DNA from 3 places in the Nonomuraea maheshkhaliensis genome. Region 2 is predicted to be linked to each of the others. Evidence: riboswitches for the same ligand, from Rfam matches in the RefSeq annotation. Region 2 holds a riboswitch; each other region holds the start of a gene.
What was found. A riboswitch is a leader RNA that binds a small molecule or an ion and turns the genes downstream of it on or off. The one in region 2 is predicted to bind S-adenosylmethionine.
Positions count from the first base shown of each region.

Region 1: linked by a shared signal. The riboswitch ahead of thrC (threonine synthase) and the one ahead of ABFX54_RS00305 (aminotransferase class V-fold PLP-dependent enzyme) in region 2 are both predicted to bind S-adenosylmethionine.
Region 3: linked by a shared signal. The riboswitch ahead of ABFX54_RS42735 (GNAT family N-acetyltransferase) and the one ahead of ABFX54_RS00305 (aminotransferase class V-fold PLP-dependent enzyme) in region 2 are both predicted to bind S-adenosylmethionine.

Region 1 is NZ_BAAAMU010000072.1:32,677-40,031, reverse strand. Features, by position in the region: gene ABFX54_RS36385 (HelD family protein) at 1-291, shown strand, start outside; gene ABFX54_RS36380 (YbhB/YbcL family Raf kinase inhibitor-like protein) at 355-885, shown strand; gene ABFX54_RS36375 (hypothetical protein) at 1,079-1,315, opposite strand; gene groL (chaperonin GroEL) at 1,465-3,093, opposite strand; gene ABFX54_RS36365 (cold-shock protein) at 3,423-3,623, opposite strand; gene ABFX54_RS36360 (MoaD/ThiS family protein) at 3,871-4,146, opposite strand; gene thrC (threonine synthase) at 4,171-5,403, opposite strand; SAM riboswitch class I at 5,417-5,558, opposite strand; gene ABFX54_RS36350 (RNA polymerase sigma factor) at 5,638-6,192, opposite strand; gene ABFX54_RS36345 (alpha,alpha-trehalose-phosphate synthase (UDP-forming)) at 6,300-7,355, shown strand, end outside.
Region 2 is NZ_BAAAMU010000001.1:56,305-63,659, forward strand. Features, by position in the region: gene ABFX54_RS00280 (DUF3180 domain-containing protein) at 1-454, shown strand, start outside; gene ABFX54_RS00285 (hypothetical protein) at 459-644, opposite strand; gene ABFX54_RS00290 (acyltransferase family protein) at 637-1,827, opposite strand; gene ABFX54_RS00295 (NADH-quinone oxidoreductase subunit D) at 1,824-2,969, opposite strand; gene ABFX54_RS00300 (DoxX family protein) at 3,092-3,832, shown strand; gene ABFX54_RS00305 (aminotransferase class V-fold PLP-dependent enzyme) at 3,842-5,164, opposite strand; SAM riboswitch class IV at 5,211-5,326, opposite strand; gene ABFX54_RS00310 (TerC family protein) at 5,443-6,195, shown strand; gene ABFX54_RS00315 (cytochrome P450) at 6,205-7,355, shown strand, end outside.
Region 3 is NZ_BAAAMU010000103.1:22,063-29,417, reverse strand. Features, by position in the region: gene ABFX54_RS42765 (hypothetical protein) at 1-231, shown strand, start outside; gene ABFX54_RS42760 (hypothetical protein) at 486-914, shown strand; gene ABFX54_RS42755 (M20/M25/M40 family metallo-hydrolase) at 1,008-2,438, opposite strand; gene ABFX54_RS42750 (HIT family protein) at 2,612-3,115, shown strand; gene ABFX54_RS42745 (GIY-YIG nuclease family protein) at 3,189-3,653, opposite strand; gene ABFX54_RS42740 (hypothetical protein) at 3,878-4,444, opposite strand; SAM riboswitch class I at 4,656-4,749, shown strand; gene ABFX54_RS42735 (GNAT family N-acetyltransferase) at 4,757-5,386, shown strand; gene ABFX54_RS42730 (hypothetical protein) at 5,513-6,097, opposite strand; gene ABFX54_RS42725 (ADP-ribosylglycohydrolase family protein) at 6,272-7,243, shown strand.

The sequences.
Region 1 (7,355 bases), on a different contig from region 2:
TCGATCGGGGTCATCGTCCCCGACGCGCTGATCGACGAGGTCTCGCGGGCCCTGGCGGAGCTCCCCCACGCCGTGCTCGACCCCGACGCCGCCCAGGAGCACCGCCTGCTGATCGTGCCCGCCACGCTGGCCAAGGGTCTGGAGTACGACCACGTCATCGTGGTCGAGCCGGCCGACATCGTCGCCGCCGAGCCCAGGGGCCTGGCCCGGCTGTACGTCGTGCTGACCCGCGCGGTGACCTCCCTGACGGTCCTGCACGACAAGGCGCTCCCGGCGCAGCTGACGGCGTGAGAGCGGTGGGCACGGCCGCTTCTAGGATGGCTGGGCAAGCAGCTCTCAACCTAGGAGGATGCCGTGCCCGCACCGCTTCCACACGAATACCTGCCGTCGGTTCCCGCGCTCACGGTCGAGAGTGACGACCTCCAGGACGGCGCCAGGCTCGCCGACCTCCACGTCTTCAACGACTGGGGCATGACAGGCGGGAACCAGTCTCCCCACCTGCGCTGGTCCGGTGCTCCCGAGGGCACCCGGAGCTACGCCGTCACCTGCTACGACCCCGACGCCCCCACCGGCAGCGGCTTCTGGCACTGGGTGCTGTCCGACCTGCCCGCCTCGGTGACGGAGCTGCCCGCGGGCGCGGGCAGCGCTCCCGACTTCAAGGGCCTGCCCGAGGGGGCCGCGCACGCGCGCAACGACTACGGCACGAAGGCGTACGGCGGCGCCGCCCCGCCTCCCGGCGACCCGCACCGCTACGTCTTCACGGTCCACGCGCTCGGCGTCGACCGGCTGGGCGTCGACAGCGACGCCAGCCCGGCGGTGGTGGGCTTCAACATCACCGCCAACACCCTGGCCCGCGGCCACATCGTCGCCCTCTACGGCGTCTGACCGCGAGACACATGAAAGCGCCCCGCCACGGCGGCGGGGCGCTTTTCGGGCCGGCGATCGTCACCGCCGGCGACCTCGTGTGTCAGCCGGGCCCGGCCACCGGCGGCCGAAGCCGGACGGGTCCGGCCGCGGGCCGGGCGGCCTCAGTCGGTCAGCCAGCCCTGCGGGCAGGCTGGCCGCGGGCCGGGCGGCCTCAGTCGGTCAGCCAGCCCTGCGGGCAGGCCATGAGCTGCGGGAGCAGCGCGTCGAGCACCGTGAGCCCGGTCTGCGAGTTGGGCAGGCAGATCGGCCCCTGCAGCTCACGCAGCAGGGGGATGTCGTTCAGCGACAGGGCGCTCCGCTCGGCGAAGGCCGGGACGGCCGGGGCGGTGGTGGCGGCGACGAGAGCCAGGGCGGCGACGCCGAAAATGCGCTTGCTGCGAGAAAGCATCCTCTTACTCCTTTGTACAGGCGGTGTGGTGGCACCACCCTTCCTCACTTGGAGTAGCCGAGCAATTGTGAAACGTAATGGCAGTCAAACAAAACAAGAGCGGCCCGGAAAAGCCCGGACCGCTCTTCGTTCTTACGACGAGAAAAGACCTAGAAGTCCATGTCGCCGCCGCCGGGCATGCCGGCCGGCGCAGCGGGGGTCTTCTCGGGCTTCTCGGCGATGACGGCCTCGGTGGTGAGGAAGAGCGCCGCGATGGAAGCGGCGTTCTGCAGCGCGGAGCGCGTCACCTTGGCCGGGTCGAGGATGCCCACCTCGAACATGTTGACGTAGTCGCCGGTCGCGGCGTTGAGGCCCTCACCCGGGGTGAGGTTGCGCACGCGCTCGACCACGACGCCGCCCTCAAGGCCGGCGTTGACCGCGATCTGCTTGAGCGGCTCCTCCAGCGCCTTCTTGACGATGGCGGCACCGGTGGCCTCGTCGCCCGTCAGCTCCAGCTTGTCGAACGCCTTGGCGCCGGCCTGCAGCAGGGCCACGCCACCGCCGGGGACGATGCCCTCCTCGACGGCCGCCTTGGCGTTGCGCACGGCGTCCTCGATGCGGTGCTTGCGCTCCTTGAGCTCGACCTCGGTCGCGGCGCCGGCCTTGATCACGGCCACGCCGCCGGCCAGCTTGGCCAGGCGCTCCTGCAGCTTCTCGCGGTCGTAGTCGGAGTCGGTGCGCTCGATCTCGGCGCGGATCTCGTTGACCCGGCCCGCGATCTGCTCGGCGTCACCGGCGCCGTCGACGATCGTGGTCTCGTCCTTGGTGACGACCACCTTGCGGGCGCGGCCCAGCAGGTCGAGGGTGGCGGTCTCGAGCTTGAGGCCGACCTCCTCGGCGATGACCTGACCGCCGGTCAGGATCGCGATGTCGTTGAGCATGGCCTTGCGGCGGTCGCCGAAGCCCGGGGCCTTGACCGCGACCGAGCGGAACAGGCCGCGGATCTTGTTGACGACCAGGGTGGCCAGGGCCTCGCCCTCGACGTCCTCGGCGATGATCAGCAGCGGCTTGCCGGACTGCACGACCTTGTCGAGCAGCGGCAGCAGGTCCTTGTTGGCCGAGACCTTGCTGTTGACGATCAGGATGTACGGGTCTTCGAGCACGGCCTCCATGCGGTCGGAGTCGGTCACGAAGTACATCGACGTCATGCCCTTGTCGAAGCGCATGCCCTCGGTGAGCTCAAGCTCAAGGCCGAAGGTGTTGCTCTCCTCGACGGTGATGACGCCTTCCTTGCCGACCTTGTCCATCGCCTCGGCGATGAGCGAGCCGATCTCGGGGTCGGCGGCGGAGATGGAGGCGGTGGAGGCGATCTGCTCCTTGGTCTCCACGTCCTTGGCCAGCTTGGAGAGCTCCTCGCTGACGCGCTCGACGGCCGCCTCGATGCCCTTCTTCAGGGCCATCGGGTTGGCGCCGGCGGCGACATTGCGCAGACCCTCGCGCACCAGCGCCTGGGCGAGCACGGTGGCGGTGGTGGTGCCGTCACCCGCGACGTCGTCGGTCTTCTTGGCGACTTCCTTGACCAGCTCGGCGCCGATCTTCTCCCAAGGGTCCTCGAGCTCGATCTCCTTGGCGATGGACACACCGTCGTTGGTGATCGTGGGAGCGCCCCACTTCTTCTCCAGCACGACGTTGCGGCCCTTGGGACCCAAGGTCACCTTGACGGCGTCGGCGAGCTGGTTCATACCGCGCTCGAGACCGCGCCGGGCGTCCTCGTCAAACGCGATCATCTTGGCTGCCATAAGGCTAGACCTCCCAGATACAGGGTGGCTTGTCGTGGACCGAGCCGACGCCCGCGACGGCATGGGCCCGCATCTCCGTTCGGCAGACCCCATCGTCTCGATCCGATGTTGGCACTCTGCTGCACAGAGTGCCAACGAACTGTTTAGCACTCTACCCTGCCGAGTGCAAGCGAACGCACCCGCGCCGGATGTTCCTCCCCAGGTCGGAAGTCAGTACGGCGAGCCGCCCGAAGCAGCTCGCCGCACGCGAGTCGACGATTGAGAGGTGACGGTTCGCACGGACTGCGCTGCCGTGCGAGCCCGCCCGGTGCATACCAGTTGACGTGACCTCAGACCGTGCGGACGGACTCCGCCTGCGGCCCCTTCTGGCCCTGCGTGATCTCGAACTCGACGCGCTGACCCTGTTCGAGAGAGCGGTACCCGTCCATCATGATCGCTGAGTAATGGACGAATACATCCTTACCACCGTCTACCGCGATGAAGCCGTAGCCCTTGTCCGCGTTGAACCACTTGACGGTGCCCTGCGCCACTTCCGACTCCTCTTACTGGTCTCTCAGATCTCGCCCATTCCTCCGCGAGGCCTGTAATCGCCTGACATAACTGAAAATCATGCAGACGATCGCCCTCGACCATACCTGTGGCACGGGGTTTGGCAACAGAGTCAATCTGCAAACCAGGTATTTCTTCGCAGCGAAGCTCGTACAACGTTGAATTAGCCCTGGAAAAGCAGAAGGCGCCCACAAGGGGCGCCTTCCACGATCGGGGATGCCGCGGCACTCAGCCGCCGGCGACCGCGGGGATGATGGAGATCTGCGTGCCCTCTGGGGCGGGAGTGTCGAGACCCTGGGCGAAACGGACGTCCTCTTCCCCAACATAAACGTTGACGAAACGTCGAATCTTGCCCGATTCATCCAGAATTCTCGCGCCGATGCCGGGGTAGTCGGAGTCCAGCTTGGCGAGCACGTCACGAAGAGTCGCGCCTTCGCCACTCACTTCGGCGTTGCCCCCGGTGTACGTGCGCAGAATGGTGGGAATCCGCACAGAAACGCTCATGGTAAATGTCGCCTTTCCTGGTTGTCAGACAGTCGCGCGGAACGCGTCGAGGGAGGGCCGGATCACGGCCGTGGGCGCGGCGTCGTCGCTGATGGCGTCGAGGGTCTTGAGCCCGTCGCCGGTGTTCAGCACCACGGTCTCGGCCTCGGGATCGAGCCTGCCGCTCTCGGCCAGCTTCTTCAGCACGCCGACGGTCACCCCGCCCGCGGTCTCGGCGAAGACCCCCTCGGTCGAGGCGAGCAGCTTGATGGCGGCCACGATCTCGGCGTCCGTGACGTCCTCGACGGCTCCTCCGGTGCGTCGTGCGATGTCCAGCACGTAGGGACCGTCGGCCGGGTTGCCGATGGCCAGTGACTTGGCGATGGTGTCGGGCTTGACCGGCTGGACGACGTCGTGACCGGCCTTGTACGCGGCCGACACCGGCGAGCAGCCTTCGGCCTGCGCCCCGAAGATCTTGTAGGGCGTGTCCTCGACCAGCCCCAGCCGGATCAGCTCCTTGAAGCCCTTGTCGATCTTGGTGAGCTGGGAGCCCGAGGCGATGGGGATGACGATCTGCTCGGGCAGCCGCCAGCCGAGTTGCTCGGCGATCTCGTACGCGAGCGTCTTGGAGCCCTCGGCGTAGTAGGGCCGCAGGTTGACGTTGACGAAGCCCCACTTGTCGCCCATGGGGTCGCCGATCAGCTCGGAGCAGAACCGGTTGACCTCGTCGTAGGTGCCGTCGATCGCGATCAGCCGGCCACCGAACACGCGGGCCATGGCGATCTTCGCGGCTTCGAGGTTGGCCGGGATGAACACGCACGCGTCGAGCCCGGCCCGCGCCGCGGCGGCGGTGACCGCGCCCGCGAGGTTGCCCGTGGAGGAGCAGGAGAGCGTGTGGAAACCGAAGTTGCGCGCCGCCTCGACGGCCATGGCGACCACGCGGTCCTTGAAGGAGTGGGTGGGGTTTCCCGAGTCGTCCTTCACGTACAGGGATTTGAGTCCCAGTGACTTGCCGAGGTTTCCGGCCTTGACCAATTTGGTCCAGCCGGGGTTCATATTCGGCTTTTCGGTCACGTCAGCCGGGACAGGGAGGAGCTTGCGGTAACGCCAGATGTTGGCCGGGCCGGACTCGATGTCCGCCCGGGTCACCGTGCCGAAGTCGTAGGCCGCCTCAAGCGGCCCGAAACACTCCAGACAGGCGAAGCTGGGACCCAGGGGGTAACGCGCGCCGCACTCGCGGCAGGACAGACCGACAGCAGGACCAAAGTCGAGCGACATGAAGCGAGGCCTTCCCTCATCTTCGCCCACGGCCACCTTGACCGCGAACCGGAATTGGCACCTAGTCCCGGTCGGCCTCGCCAGGTCGCGAGTCGAAAGCCGGGAGGGTTGCCGGGGCTTCGCAGGGCCGGTCCCTCCACCCCTCTGGATGAGCAATATGAAGTTGTTGAACTGGACTCTACCCGCTCAAGTGGCCGAAACTTCCACCCGTCTCACCATGTGGGACGGTTGGTCTCAGCGATAATCCTCGCCCAGGACGCCCTGCACGTACTTGCGCGCCTGGTGGATGCGGGACTTCGCGGTGCCGAGCGGAATGCCGAGCTGCTCGGCCACCTCGTTGTAGTCGAGCTGGACGATGTCGCGCAGCACCAGCGCCTGCGCCAGGTCGGGCTTGTCGGCCTCCAGCGCCTCCATCGCGTCGAGCAGGTCGAGCCGCGAGCCCGCGATCACGCTGACCCGCCGCACGTCCGGCTTCTGCATGGGCAGCTCGTCCGAGCTCTGCTCGGCCGCCCTGCGCTTGAGCGTCCGGTACGTCGTCCGCGCGCAGTTGGCGGTCACGATGTGCAGCCAGGTGCTGAACCTGGCCCGCCCCTCGAAGCGGCCGATGTTGCGCGCCACGGCCAGCAACGTATCTTGCGAGGCCTCTTCCGCATCCTGGTGATAGGGGAGGATTCGGGCGCAGTGGCGCAGCACGTCAGGCTCGATCCGCGCCAGGAGCTCGCCAAGTGCGCGATGGTCTCCTCCGGCCGCGGAGCGGGCGAGTTCCTCGGTTAGCTCATCAAGCGCCATAGATGGGATCCTATGTTTGTGATCGATGGGAGCCTAGTTGACTTCCTCGCCCCGCCGCACGCGAGATGGCGCGGTCCGCGCGTCAATCCCGCGACTCGTGACCGAGGATGTCCATGAACAGCGTCCTGCTCGCCTCCAACAGAGGCCCGGTCTCCTTCACCGTCTCCGACGACGGCGAGCTGACCATGCGGCGCGGCGGCGGCGGGCTCGTCTCGGGCCTGTCGGGCGTGGCCAAGGACGACGGCGTGCTGTGGGTCTGCGCCGCGCTGTCCGACGGCGACCGCAGCGCCGTGCGCCTGGCCTCCGGCGGCCGCATCGACCAGGCCGGCTACGACACGGGCCCGCTGCGCATGCTCGACATCGCGCCCGCCGTCTTCCACCGCGCCTACAACGCCGTGGCCAACTCCACCCTGTGGTTCGTCAACCACCTGCTCTACGACATCCCCAACACGCCCAACTTCGGCACGCGGTTCGAGCGCGAGTGGGAGTCCTACCGCGACTACAACGGGGCGTTCGCGCTGGCGCTGGCCGAGGAGGCCGGCCACGGCGCCCGCGTGATGGTGCAGGACTACCACCTTACGCTGGCCCCCGCCATGCTCCGCGCCGAGCGGCCCGACCTGCGCATCGCCCACTTCAGCCACACGCCGTGGGCGCCGCCCGAATACTTCTCCCTGCTGCCCGACGAGGTGGCGCGCGAGGTCCTGGAGGGCATCCTGGGGGCCGATCACGCCGGGTTCCTCACCGACAGATGGGCCCAGGCGTTCATGGACTGCTGCGAGCGCCTGCTGGGCGCCGAGGCCGACCGCGTCGGGCGCAGCGTCACCCACGACGGCCGCACGACCCGCATCGGGGTGCAGAGCCTCGGTGTGGACGGCTCGGCGCTGTGGGAGCGGGCCCGCGAGCCCGACGTCGAGTCCCACATGACCGCGCTCAGGGAGCAGGTGGGCGACCGCAGGCTGATCGTCCGCATCGACCGCACCGAGCTGTCGAAGAACATCGTCCGCGGCCTGATCGCCTACCGTGAGTTCCTGGCCGCCCATCCCGAGTGGCACGGCCGGGTCGTCCACCTCGCCTTCGCCTATCCCAGTCGGCACGACCTGCCCGAATACCGCGAATACACCGCTTCGGTGCAGCGCCGTGCCCAGGAGATCGAGGACGAGTAC
Region 2 (7,355 bases):
CCTCCTGGCCGGCATCTTCGCCGTCCTCGCCCTGCTGACCTGGGCGCTGATCCGGCCGATCTACTCCGAGCTGCCTCTCATGCCCTGGACCGCGATCCCCACGGTCCTGCTGCTGGCCGTCGGCGAGGGCTACAGCGGCTGGGCGACCAAGGCCAGGATCGCCAGGAAGCCCGACACCAAGCCGGTCGAGCCGCTGGCCGTGGCCCGGCTGGCCGCCCTGGCGAAGGCGTCGGCGTACGCGGGGGCGGCCTTCGGCGGGATCTTCGCCGGATTCGCCCTGCACACCGTGCAGCTGCTCGACCGGGAGACGCCGCGCGGCGAGTTCTTCGTCTCGGCCGGGTCGTTCGTGTCGTGCGTCGTGCTGGTCTGCGCCGCCCTCTACCTGGAGCACGCCTGCCGCATCCCCAAGGATCCGGAAGAACAGGGCCAGTACCGGCAGAACGGACGCGACTAGGGCTCTAGTTGTGCTCGCCCAGGCCCTCCACGGCCTTGCGGGCCGCCGCGGCCAGGCGGTCGTGCCACATCTCGCGCTGGAGCAGGCGCAGCGCGCGGCGCAGGACGTCACTCGGCCGTTCGTCTTCGCGAAGGGCGGTGCGGATGATCCGCTCGTCTTCGGCGTTGGCCCGGAAGGCGATCTCAGCCATGTCCCGAGCTTATGGACCCGCCGACGCCCTTGTCCTGCGTTTGCCCGACGCGGGCCCGGCGGGGGGCACGGCGGGGGGCACGACGGCGGCCGAAGAGATAGATGACCGGTGCCGTGCAGATGAGCGGCCCGATGACGGCGATCGGGCGTTCCAGCCACCACACCGTGTCCGGCGGGATCCGGTCGCCCAGCGAGCCGAACAGCCACCACGACAGGCCCAGGGAGATGGCCATCCCGGTGGTGTGGAAGAGGAAAAGCGGCAGCGCGTAGCGGTTGATGAACTCGTTGAGCCGCCGCCAGCCCGGCCGTTCCAGCACCCGTTCCATGGCCGGGCGCAGCACCTCGACCAGCCCGATCTGGAAGAGCAGCAGCGCGACGATGACGAACGTGGGCGGCGCCATGTTGGACCACTTGTCGCCGGGCACCCCGACCATCGAGCCCGGGTAGATGCCGGAGTAGACGAGCCCGAACAGGGCGAACAGCCCCGTCCACAGCAGTGCCACGTCATAGCGTCTGGGCAGTTCGACGACGCGGTCGTAGAAGAACCCGGCCTGGTGGGCCAGCCCCCAGATGATGATCATGTTGAGCCAGGCGACGCCCTCGACCTCGTACCGGAAGCGCAGCACGTCCACCACCAGCGCCGCCCCGCCGAGCCAGATGAGGGTGAGCACGTCGTAGCGCTTGTGCAGCCAGAGCGCGAGCGGCAGCAGCGCGATCAGCACGAGGTAGACGCCGAGGAACCACAGCGGGCTGAGGACGAGCAGCACGACCCGCCACATCCAGTCCACCTGGAACGTGTACGTCACCGTCGCCCCGATGGCGATCCACACCCCGGACAGGACCAGCGCAGGCAGGGCCAGCGCCTTGATCCGCCGCGCGACGAACGAGCCGATGCCGACCCCGCGCGCCCTGGCCTGGCGCCAGGACAGCAGGTGCACGTGGCCGCCGACGTAGAAGAACAGCGGCAGCACCTGCAGCAGCCAGGTGAGGATCCACAGGCCGGAGGTGAAGCCCAGCGGGCTGGTGGGCTCGGGGCCGTGCGGCTTCCACTCCAGGATGGTGAAGGCCCAGTGCCACAGGACCACGACGACCAGGCTCAGCGCGCGCAGCCAGTCGACGTACTTGTCGCGTTCCGCGGAAGGGTCGGGGGCAGGGCTGGGGGCGGGGACGGGGGCGGAGGTCACTTGTCGATGTCACCTACCACGAAGAACATGGAGCCGAGGATGGCCACCATGTCAGCCACGAGATGCCCGGGCAGCATCTCGCGCAGCACCTGGATGTTGCTGTAGGAGGCCGAGCGCAGCTTGAGCCGCCACGGCGTCTTGTCGCCCTTCGACACCAGGTAGTAGCCGTTGATCCCGAGCGGGTTCTCCGTCCACGCGTACGTGTGGCCCTCCGGCACCTTGAGCACCTTGGGCAGCCGCTGGTTGATCGGCCCGGGCGGCAGCGAGCGCAGCCGTTCGACGCAGGCGTCGGCCAGGTCCAGCGAGACCTTGAGCTGCTCGAACAGCACCTCGAAGCGGTCGTGGCAGTCGCCCGCGCTCCGGGTGACGACCTTCACCGGCAGCTCGGGGTAGGCCAGGTACGGCTCGTCGCGGCGCAGGTCGAAGTCGACGCCCGAGGCGCGGGCGATGGGGCCGCTGACGCCGTACTGCATGATCTGCTCGCGGGTGAGCACGCCCACGCCCCTGGTGCGCGCGATGAAGATCTCGTTGTGCAGGATGAGGTTCTCGATGTCGGGGACGCGGCGGCGGGTCTCGGCGACGGCCTGGCTCACCCGGTCGAGCCAGCCGAGCGGCAGGTCCTCCTTGAGCCCGCCGACCCGGTTGAACATGTAGTGCATGCGCCCGCCGGAGATCTCCTCCATGACGGCCTGGATGCGTTCGCGCTCGTCGAAGGAGTAGAACAGCGGCGTCATCGCGCCCAGCTCCAGGGGATAGGAGCCGAGGAACATCAGGTGGTTGAGCACCCGGTTGAGCTCGGCCAGCAGTGTGCGCGCCCACACGGCCCTGACCGGCGGCTCCATGCCCAGCAGGCGCTCGGCGGCGAGCACCACGCCCAGCTCGTTCGCGAAGCCGGACAGCCAGTCGTGGCGGTTGGCCAGCATGATGATCTGACGGTAGTCACGCACCTCGAACAGCTTCTCCGCGCCCCGGTGCATGTAGCCGATGATCGGCTCGGCGGTGGCGATGCGCTCGCCGTCGAGGGTCAGCCGTAGCCTGAGCACCCCGTGGGTGGACGGGTGCTGCGGGCCGATGTTGAGGATCATGTCCTCGGTGGCCAGCTCTTTCGCGCCCGCGCCGATTCCGACCACTCGTTCCGTCATACGGCAATGCTGCCACCGTACCCGGACGTGATCCAGCGCGGGGGATGGTCAAGAGATGGTATGGAAACGCATCCCGAAGCCGGACATGGGGAGGAATACCGGTAACGGGGGGAGAAAACACCATGAAGAGAGTTCTTTTTGATGTCGCAGCTCTGATCGCACGAGTCGCCACCGGCGTGATCTTCCTCGCGCACGGCTGGCAGAAGTGGCAGGGCGGGCTCAGCGCCGCTTCCGAGGGTTTCCGGGAGATGGGCATCCCGATGCCGGTGATGGCGGCCGGATTCTCGACCATTGTCGAGACCGTCGGCGGCGTCTTCCTGATCCTCGGGCTGCTGGTGCGTCCGGTGGCGTTGCTGCTGCTGATCAACATGATCGGCGCGATCGTGTTCGTGCACGGGAGCCACGGCGTGCTGTCGGCGAACAACGGCTGGGAGCTGCCGGGGGCGCTCGGCGCGCTGTGCCTGCTGTTCCTCGCCCTGGGTGGCGGGCGCATCGGGCTGGACGCCATCTTCACCTCGGTCCTCCACAGGCGCGGGGAGCGGCGGGTGGCCGAGGAGGAACTGGCCGCGCACGCCCCGAGCAGGGGAGACGCGGGCATGGCGGCGGGCACGGCCGCGGGTACCGCAGCGGGCACGACCGCCACGGGAACGGCTCAGGCCGGTCGCACCGGCGGGCCCATGACGCCCGCCGATCGGGACGTCCCGGCAGACCGCCCGGAGGTGCCCAGGCAGCCGGCCGCGCCCGACACGACCCGCTCGACCGGCCCGACCGGCTCCGGGAGGTTCAACGACGACGACATGAGGGAGATCGACGCGCTCGTCTCCGACGAGCCGCCGCAGCACCACAAGCCGCCGAACCGCTGACCTCCGGGCTCAGCGGCGGGAGACGAGGTCCCGCACGGCCTCGATCAGCCGGTCCACGTGCTCCTGCGTGCTCCCGATGCCGATCGAGGCCCGCACCGCCGAGCCGGTGTCGTCCGCGCAGTCGCCGTCGGGGGCCCCGTCGGAGGCCCCGTCGGAGGCGCTGTTGGACGTGCCCAGCAGGTGCCGGACGAACGGGTGCGCGCAGAACTTGCCGTCGCGCACCCCGATGCCGTACTCGCCGGACAGCGCCTCGGCCACCTCGCGCGCCGTGTACCCGGCCACGGTGAACGACACGATGCCCACGCGCGGGTGGTCGTCCCCCCACAGGGACAGCTCACGTACGCCCTCGATCGAAGCCAGCCCCGAGCGCAGCCGCGCGATCAGCCGCTCCTCCTCCCGCACCAGCGCGGTCCAGCCGGTCGCGGTCAGCGCGTCGCAGGCGGCGGCCAGGGCGATGGCGCCGAGCACGTTCGGGGTGCCCGCCTCGTGCCTGGGCTCGGGGTCGTCGTGCCACTCCACGCTCTCCCCGACCGAGCGCACCGCGCCCCCGCCCCTGAGGTACGGCTCACCCTCGGCCAGCCAGTCCCTGCGCCCGACGAGCGCGCCGGCCCCGAAGGGCGCGTACAGCTTGTGCCCGGAGAAGGCGACGTAGTCCAGGTCGAGCGCGGTCAGGTTGAGCCGCCGATGCGGTACGAGCTGCGCCGCGTCCACCAGGATCCTGGCCCCGTGCCGATGCGCGATGTGCGCCAGCGCGGCGATCGGCCACAGTTCGCCGGTGACGTTGGAGGCGGCGGTGACGACCAGCAGCTTGGGCCCCTCGATCGCGGCCAGCGCCTCGTCGGCGGCGCGCACGGCCTCGCCGGGGAAGGCGGGCGGCGCCAGCCGCACGGCGTGCCGCCAGGGCAGCAGGGAGGCGTGGTGCTCGGTGTCGAAGACCACCGTGGTGGTGCCTTCGGGCAGGCAGCCGGCCAGCAGGTTCGTGGCGTCGGTGGTGTTGCGGGTGAAGATCACGGAGTCGTCGGGGCGGGCGCCGACGAAGGCCCTGACCGTGTGGCGGGCCTGTTCGTACCGGGCGGTGGTGAGCTGGGAGGCGTAGCCGGCGCCGCGGTGGACGCTGGAGTAGGCCGGGAGCGCGGCGGTGACGGCGGCGCTGACCGGCTCAAGACAGGGCGCGCTGGCCGCGTAGTCCAGGTTGGCGTACCCCACCAGCCTGCCGCCCTTGACCGGCACCTCCAGGTCGGCGCCCAGCACGGCGGGAATGGGCCGGCTCGTCGCGGAGGCGGGGGCGGCCTCGGGCGTACGGGCGGAGTTGAAGATCGTCAGAGTGGACACAGGGGTACCTCCTGAAGGGCCATCGGACCCCTGGAAGCAGCCACGGAGCCCGCGCTTGCCCGCCACACCTCGTGACGGACCAGGTCTTCACCCGGGGCACCCCGCCGCGGACGCGAGGGTTGCCGGCCAGCTAGCCGGGGCTTGTCGCTGGCACTCATGACCTACGAGGGGAACTATAACCGACACCCCGGCATGAATCGCAACCCCGCGAACTAATGCTCGGCTCGGCTCGTTGCTACCGGGAAACCCCATCAACCCCCGAGTCATGGAGGTACCCGATGCTGGACTGGGTGGCCGATCCGAATATCTGGATCGGCTTCTTCACCCTGGTCGCCCTGGAGATCGTGCTGGGGATCGACAACATCATTTTCATCTCCATCCTCGCCGGGAAGCTGCCCGCCGAGCAGCGCGACAGGGCCCGTGTGCTCGGTCTGGCGGCGGCTCTGCTCAGCCGGCTGCTTCTGCTGTTCGGCCTGTCATGGGTGGTTCAGCTCACGCAGCCGCTGTTCACGGTGCTAGGTCAGGAAATTTCGGGACGCGACCTCATCCTGCTGCTCGGCGGGTTGTTCCTGCTGGGCAAGAGCGTCACCGAGATCCACCACAGCATGGAGGCCCCGGCCGGCAAGGACGGCAAGCAGGCCGCCGCCGTCTCCTTCACGTCGGTGATCGTGCAGATCATGGTGCTGGACGTGGTGTTCTCACTGGACTCCGTGATCACCGCCGTCGGCATGGTGGACGAGCTGGGCGTGATGATCGCGGCGGTCGTGGTGGCCGTGGTGGTGATGCTGTTCGCCTCCGGGCCGATCAGCCGGTTCGTGGACGCGCATCCGACCATCAAGATGCTGGCGCTGTCGTTCCTGGTGCTGATCGGGGTGGTGCTCGTCGCCGAGGGCCTCGACCAGCACATCCCGAAGGGTTACATCTACTTCGCGATGGCGTTCTCGGTCGTCGTGGAGCTGCTCAACATCCGGGTGCGCAGCAGGCACACCAGGAGGCGGCAGGCCGTCCAGGAAGGAGAAACCCCATCCTAAGATGAAATAGTGGGCTTTGATCCTTGGAATCCGGATTTCGTGGCGTACCCGTACCGCGTGTACGACGAGTTGAGGCGCGAGGCGCCCGTCACCTACTTCGAGCCGACGGGCCAGTGGCTCATCGCGCGGCACGCCGACGTCAACGCGCTGCTCAGAGACCGCCGGCTGGGCCGCTCCTACCTGCACGTGGCCACCCACGAGGAGTTCGGCAGGCCGGCGGAGCCGGAGTTCCAGGAGCCGTTCTGGCGGGTGATCAGAGCGGGCATGCTCGACGTGGAGCCGCCGGTGCACACGAGGCTGCGCCGGCTGGTCTCCAGGGCGTTCACGCCGCGCATGGTCGACTCGCTGCGCCCCCGCGTCCGTGCCATCGCGGGGGACCTGGTGGCGGCGTATGTAGACAAGGGCGGCGGTGACCTGATCGCCGAGGTGGCCGAGCCGCTCCCGGTGACCGTCATCGCGGAGATGCTCGGCATCCCCGACCAGGACCGCCACCTGCTGCGCCCCTGGTCGGCCGACATCTGCGGCATGTATGAGCTCAACCCCGCCCCCGAGGCCCAGCACACCGCGGTGCGCGCGGCGTCGGAGTTCGCCGGTTACCTCAAGGCCCTGGCCGCCGAACGCCGCCGCGCCCCGGGCGAGGACCTGATCTCGGCGCTCACCCAGATCGAGGAGCTGACCGAGGACGAGCTGGTCGGCACCTGCGTCCTGCTGCTCAACGCCGGCCACGAGGCCACCGTGAACGTGACGGGCAACGGCTGGTGGTCGCTGTTCAGGAACCCCGGCGAGCTGGCCAGGCTGCGCGCGGACCGGTCCCTGCTGCCCACCGCCGTCGAGGAGCTGATGCGCTGGGACACGCCGTTGCAGATGTTCGAGCGCTGGGTGCTGGAGGACATCGAGGTGCACGGTGTACGGATCCCGCGCGGCTCGGAGGTGGCGCTGCTGTTCGGCTCGGCGAACCGGGACCAGGACGTGTTCGAGGACCCGGACCGGCTCGACGTGGGTCGTGCCGACAATCCGCACATCTCGTTCGGCGCGGGCATCCACTTCTGCCTGGGCGCGCCGCTGGCCAGGATCGAGCTGGCGGAGTCGTTCGGCGCGCTGCTGGACCGGGCGGCCACGCTGGAGCTGCGCGAGGAGCCGGCGTGGAAGCCCGGCTACAT
Region 3 (7,355 bases), on a different contig from region 2:
GACTGGGAAGAGTTGTGGACGGGCCGGCTCTCCCTGAAATCCGGACTGATCGGCGTCGAAGCCTGGGGAGCAGCCGGTTATTCCCACGATATGGAGTTCGACCTGGGAAAACGCGACCAGACCTGGTCCACCCGGGTAGCCACCGAGGTTCTGCAGACCGAGCAGGAGCCGGATTTTCCCCATGTGGTCGCTCGGATCGAGCTGTACAAGATCCAGTTCTGGACTCGCTGATCGTCCCGCTCCGACACCGGTCTCAAGACACGCATGGGACCCCTGGAACACTTGCCCTCGCCGGCTAACGGCACGAACGTCCCGTCACCTGCTCAATCGCAGAGCGTTTTTGACGGGTAGAGCCCAGAAGGCACTGACTTTACTCACCACTACACAAAATCTTTCCCGGACTTGTTCGAGAGCGGCGATCAAGCCAGAATCAGTTTCGCCTTCAACTACTTCGTTGGAGCGTCACCGCACGGATGAGGAGAGGTATGAAGCGCACCATCCCCATTCTCGTCGCCGCCGGCGTCCTCGGCGCCACGCTCACCGGCGTCGGCCCCGCCTCCGCGGCCACTTCCCCCATCGACTGCACCGCAGGCGGCTACACCCGGGTCGTGAACAGCTACGTCCCCACCAACGTCGAAAGGCCCGCGATCGACGGCCGCACCTACAACATCGGCGGCCCGTCGGCGTACACCTACGAAATCTGCCTCGACATCCCCGACAACGAGCGATTCACCATCGAAGTACGGAGCTGGACCAACACGGTGCCGAGCACCTTCGTGGACGACCGGCCCGGAGACAAGATCTTCCGCTTCTCGCTCCCACCCGACAGCTTCTGGCAGGTCTACGGCACACTGACCGGGCCCGGCAGCACCTACATCTACTACACCTGGCACGAGAAGCGGCTCCCGAACTGACGTGAAACGGGCCGGCCACCTCACTCGGCGACGTGGCCGGCCCGCCATGGTGAACCTTGAGGCGGGCCGTTCAGGTGCCATGACGAGATCGGGTCAGGCGGGCCCGTTCTCGTGTGCGTGCGCGTCGAGGAGGTGTGCGACCGCTTCGGTCACCTGCGTGGCGAACGGGATGTTCAGCCATTCGTCCGGTACGTGCGCGTTCGAGTCCGCACCGAGCGCCCCCGTGACGACGAACTGCGCCTGCGGATACCGCCTGCCGAGCATCTCCATGAACGGGATCCCGCCGCCGATGCCCAGGTTCTGGCACGGCTTGCCGAACACGCGATCACCGACCTGCCGCAACGCCGTGGCCAGCCAGGGGGCCGTCGCCGGCAGGTGCCAGCCGTTCATGACCATGAAGTCGCTCACCTCGACCTGCGCCCCGTACGGCACATCCGTCGTGAGGATCTTCTCCAGTGCGGTGCGCGCCGCCTCGGCGTCGGCCGAGGGAGGCAGGCGGAAGCTGAGCCGGAGGGAGGTCCAGGGTCGCAGCACGGCGCCCGCCACCGCGGGGTCCGGGAGCCCGGCGGCGCCGGTCAGGGACAGGGTCGGCCGCCAGGTGTTGTTGAGGACGAGCTCGACATCGTCGTCGGAGACCCGTCTCATTCCGGGCAGCAGCGGGAGCCGGGGCACGGCGACCTCCGGGTGGTGCGCGACGAGCTCCGCCGCCTCCGCGCGCCGTTCGTCCGGAATGGGCACCACCATCTCGGGCACCTTGACCTCGCCGGTCTCCGGGTCCTCCACCCGATCGAGCAGCCGGCGCATGACACGGAACGAGCTCGGCGCGATGCCGCTCCCGAGCCCTGAGTGGACGCCCGACTCGAGGACGCGCACCGTGACGGTCGCCTGCACGGCGCCGCGCAGGCTGGAGGTCAGCCACAGCCGTTCGTAGTCTCCGCCGCCGCCGTCCAGGCAGACCACCAGCGACACCTCGCCGAGCCGGTCGCCGAGATGCTCCAGGTACGCGGGCAGGTCCGGGCTGCCGGACTCCTCACCGGTCTCCAGCAGCATGACGGCACGGGCGTGTTCGCCGCCTGCCCCGCGTACAGCCTCCAGCGCGGTCGTGGCGGCGTACCCCGAGTACCCGTCGTCGGCGGCGCCGCGGCCGTAGAGCCGGCCGTCGCGGATCACCGCCTGCCACGGGCCCAGGCCCTCCGACCAGTCGCCGAGCGGCGGCTGCTTGTCGAGGTGCCCGTACAGCAGCACGGTCCCGGTCGTCGCCGCGCCCGGCGTCGCGGGCACGTCCACGAGCAGGAGCGGAGCGCGGCCGTCGAGCTGCACGACGTCGCACCGCGCGCCGGGCAGGCCGCGCGACTCCACCCAGTTCCGTACGTGGTCGACGGCGGTCCGCAGGTGACCGTTCTCCTCCCAGGCGGCGTCGTAGGCGGGCGACACGGCGGGAATCTCCACCAGACCGGAGAGGCTGGGCAGCACGTCCGTCGCCCAGGCCTGGGCGATGGATTCGCGAAGTTTCTGAAGGTCCATGCGGTAATACTGGCCCAACCGTCACCCTGCTCATGCCCGGCCCGCGCCGGAAACTCTGGGCGGGGGTGATCAGAGCGGTGGCGGCAGTCCGCGATCGACCGCCCGCCTTGTACGGCCTCGATGGTACGGCGATCATGGCGTGTCCGGGCCGAGAGCTCCACCCAGGAAGGGCGATGATGACGGGTTCGATCAAGCGGGTGCCGTTCGACGTGGAAAGCTACAGCCGTCGTTCGCGGACGAGACCGTGCTTCATCTGCGCGATGGTCAACGGAGTTTCCGACCAGCCGGAGGAAATCGTCTACGACGACGGGGAGCACATCGCGTTTCTGCCCCGTTTCTTCGTCCTGCCGGGGTACGTCCTCGTGGCGCCCAAGACGCACGTCGAGCACGTCGTCCGAGACCTTTCCGAGGATCAGTTCGTCGCGGTGATGAGAGTTGTGCGGCGAATCGCGCTGGCCGTGGAGGCATGCGTGCCGTGCGAGCGGACGTACCTGTTGTCCTTGGGCAGTCAGCAGGGGAACGCCCACCTGCACTGGCACATCGCGGGCCTGCCGCCTGGGGTGCCGTACGAGCGGCAGCAGTACCACGCTCTCATGTCGGAGAACGGGGTCATCGAGCGCACCCCTGAGGAGATCGCCGCCCTGGCCGCCGGAATACGGAGTGCCTTGGACGCGTAGCTCCAGCTTGACCGCCCTGGCCGGCACGCCACCATACGTCCGCCGGCCTCCCATCCGCTGACTTCCGGTGAGGCTATGTCGGCGAAGAGTTCTGCAACGCTCCAACCGACTGCCGCCATTCGAGAGCCTCGGCCGTGTCGCGGTACTCCAGCAGATGCTGTCCAGCGATCTTCTGCAGCAGGTCTCGTACCTCGGCCGGCGTGGCGTGGAAGAACTCACGGCGCAGGTTCACCTTGTTGAGCCGCCGATCGCCCAGCTCCGCGTGCAGCCGGGCTTCCAGCTCCACCGCGTCCTCGCTGAAGATCAGTGCGTGCGTGTCGAACCTGAACGAGGCCGCCGCCCTTGCGTTCCGGTTGCTGCCGTACGCTCGCGGCCGGTGCCTCCTCCAGAACCCAGAACTCCCAGCCGGCTGGAGCGGGAGGCCACGACGGGTCCGGCTTCCATCCCTGCGGCGGCTTCCATCCGCGAGGCGGGACAGGCCAGCCGGGAGGACAGTTGAAACGGTACTCGGGCATGAGCGCTCCTCACCTGCACACATAGAGCCGTACGCAGGTGAAATAGCTGTGAGCGCCACGTGGGTTACACGAAGCGAGCGCACGGGGCCGCGGTGGGGCGGACTGGTGGCCTCCGTGGACCTCGGGTTCCGGGGAGCTTTGCTCGACGCGGAGTTCGCTCTTGACCGTAACCGACTCCCGTTGACTGCCCTTTCTTGGCACGGCGATCACGACTGGCAGCTGATCGTTTCCGCACGGCTGGCCGTAGCTAGCGGTGGTCGTCACCCCAGGCAAGGTTGAGATGCTCCGCTAGTTCCTCGGCCGTGCCCCCTTGGTTGAGGAGAGCCCGTGCCGCCTGCGCCTGCCTGATCGTGGGCAGGTGTCCGTCGAGGAGAAAGGGGAGGAGGAGCCGCCGGGCCACTACCTCACGCCACGAAATTCCGGACGGCCTGCGCACCACCGACACATTGACCCGTAGCGCGTGCTCGTTGCCTGGCGGAACGCCGGGCCGGTCGATCTCGACGGCGACGTACCGGAACCCGTTCGCCAGGTCGCAGGCGGTGCAGCCGGCCGGCCCCCGGCTCAACCTGCTGCCACACTCGGTGCAGGTGAGCCGGTCGTAGGCGGCGTCCACCACCCGCCACAGGTGCCTGTCGGGCTCGTCGATCACCATCTCGGCCACGGCGCGCTCGTCCAGGGCGGCCAAGGTCCCGAACTCGCGCGTGACGAACTCCCGCCATCCCGCTTCGACGATCTCGTCGACGACCCCTGCGCATCGCTCACAGTCAGGTGCTCCGGCGGGTTCCCACTGGCCGCATTCCCCGCACCGCCGCATCCTCGAACGGTACTCGCCATCCCCATCCGGACTCATTCGATTATCGCGTCGTGACGCCACATCCCGTCCACGCCACCCGTAGGAAATCCCGGAGCCGGAGTTCCCCGCCGGAGGCATGGTCGGACTGATGTGAGCTTCCTGCGGGGTAAGGGTGCGCCCGCCGAATCACGTTTGACGCCGTCCTCGCATCGGGGCATGATCTCTGCTTCGAGATTCATCCAGAGGATCCGAGGGACCTGGCCCAGCGACGGTCCGGCAACCTGCCCGAAGAAAGGGAAAGGTGCCAACGCCAGGAACGATGAGGAGGGCTTGATGAGCCTGAGGCTTGATGTTCCCGTGCTGCATGGATCGCTCGTTCGGCTGGAGCCGCTCGCGATGAGCCACGCGTCGGATCTAAGGCGGGCCGCGGAAGAGGACCGTTCCTCTTACGATTTCACCTTGGTTCCCCGCGCCGCTGAGGTGGAGGCGTACCTTGCGGCTCAGTTCGCTCGTGGGAGCGACGGGTTGACTCCTTTCGCGCAGGTTCGGGTGCGGGACGACATGGCAGTGGGATGCACGGCGTTCTGGAACCCACGAACGTGGCCGGATCGGCAGGATTTGCGTGCCATCGAGGTCGGTTGGACATGGCTTGCGGCATCGGCACAGGGCACCGGAATCAATGTCGAGGCGAAGCTGCTCCTTTTCGCGTATGCGTTTGAGACATTGGGCGTGGCCCGCGTCGACCTGAAGACGGACGCCCGCAACCAGCGGTCGCGCCGTGCGATCGAGAACCTCGGCGCGTGCTTCGAGGGCGTGCTGCGCAGTTGGTCGCCCTCCTGGGCGCCTGGCGAAGCGGGGTTGTTGCGAGACTCGGCCATGTTCTCTGTGATCGCTGCTGAGTGGCCGACCGTCAAGCAGGCGCTGCGTGCTCGCCTCTCGAACGCGAACGCGAACGCCGAGTAGTTCGGGCGTCTTCCCCGGCGACCGGACAGTACCAGCCGGGGTTTCTCTGCCAATTGGGCGTGCTGGTCGGTGGGCACCCGAAACCCACCGCCTCAACCGCACTATTCGATCTCTCGCCGCTTCGAGCTACCTCAAACCCGATGCCACCTCGATGTGCCGGACGACGAGCAGGAGATCCGCCGAGTGCAGGCGTTGCTTAATCTCGCTTAATCGGACGGCGAGGAGGTCGCGTTGCGCTTCCGTGAGGTCGGCGCCGAAGTCCAGGCACTCGCTGACGCACATGGTGATCTCCAGGAGAACGGGGTCAGAGGAGGGCAGCAGACGACGGAAACGTCGGCGGCGCCAAAACCGCAATGCGAGCAATGCGGCCGTCCGGGGATTGCCGTACCAGTACCAGCGAACCTGAAGGTTGGGATTTGGTTCCTCTGCACGCGGAGATCGCCGGCCTCGCATTTTGGCCTCCCGACGTCTTATCGCGTGAGCGTGGAGCTCGGCATGCCAGGCAGCGCGGCTGGCCTCGACAGCGTCCAGCGCCTGAGGAAGTGCCGCCTCATCGTATTGAAACTGCCCGGCCTGGAATTCGAGGAAATGCAGCGTCGCCTCGAATCCCAGCGGCCGATACAACTGCACGCAGGACCGGAACGCCGACAGCCGCCATCGGTAGGGCAAGTCAGGGTCACGTACCCTACGGGCGAAGTTGGCGAAGCTCACCGGCGAAGGCTAGCCAATTGGACGCGGGGAGGCACCGACTCGGTGTCAATGGCCAAATGCATCTTGCGGTTGGTCAGGCCCGGCTCCAGGCCGCGATCGGTGTTTCTCGCGCGACGCACACGCCGGCGATCCCGCTCCTGTTCTCTCCTTCGATCAGCTCGGTAGCCTGCCGTAGTGAATGTTGGGCAGCGGGCCGTTGGTGCGGTCGTCGGCTCTGCTGTAGGCGACGCGCTGGGTGCGCCATTCGAGTTCGGGCCGGCGGGCGCGTTCTCCTCCCGCTTCCCGCTACCGGGTGCCGGCGGCGAAATGAACGGGGGCGGCGGCTGGGATGCCGGGGAAGCCACTGACGATACTCAGATGGCCATACATGTGGCCGAGTCGCTGCTGGAGCACGGCGGCCCAGACCTACCGGACATCTTCGCCCGCTTCCAGCGATGGGCGGCCGATGACCCCAAGGACATCGGGCTACAGACCGAAGACGTACTGACCCGAGGACTGCCCTGGGACCGGGCCGCCACCGCCCACCACCAGAGCAGCCACCGAGCCACCGGCAACGGCGCACTGATGCGGGCCACCCCATCGGCGGTGTACTTCGCCCGCGACGGCCGGCAGGTCACCATGGATGCCGCCCGGCATATCGCCGCCCTCACCCACGGCGATCCGGCGGCATGGGAAGGCACCGCGATCTTTCACGACCTGATACGTGTCGCCATGAAGGGGGCGAACCCCTTGGACGAGCTCCCACAGATCCTCGCCGCTGTCCGATCCGGCCATCGTCAGCGCTACGCCGCCGTCCTCGCAACCGGTTGGCATCCCGATCACGCCACCGAATTCAACGGCGCTGTCTGGCCCTGTCTCGGCTCAGCCGTGTGGGCACTGCGTACCACCCGCAGCTTTGCGGATGCCATCCGCGCTGCGATCGACCTGGGCGGCGACACCGACACCGTCGCCGCGGTCACCGGAGGCCTCGCCGGCGCCGTATACGGGCCGGCGGCGATTCCAGCCGACTGGACCGAGCCCTTGCACGTTCCGCTGCCTGGAAGCGGCGGCCGGACCTTGCGCCTGCCTCATCTGATCGATCTCGCTCATGACCTCGCAGAGCGTCCACGTACGGACCGACGACGGAGTCCAGCCCGCGAAGCATGACGACCCTCCGCCTCAGGCAGACGGACTGCCCTGGTCCGTGACGTCGTCCGAGGTCAGCGGTGATGTACGGCCGTCACGCCGCACGAGCGGGCATCGGTCCGGCGCCATGCCT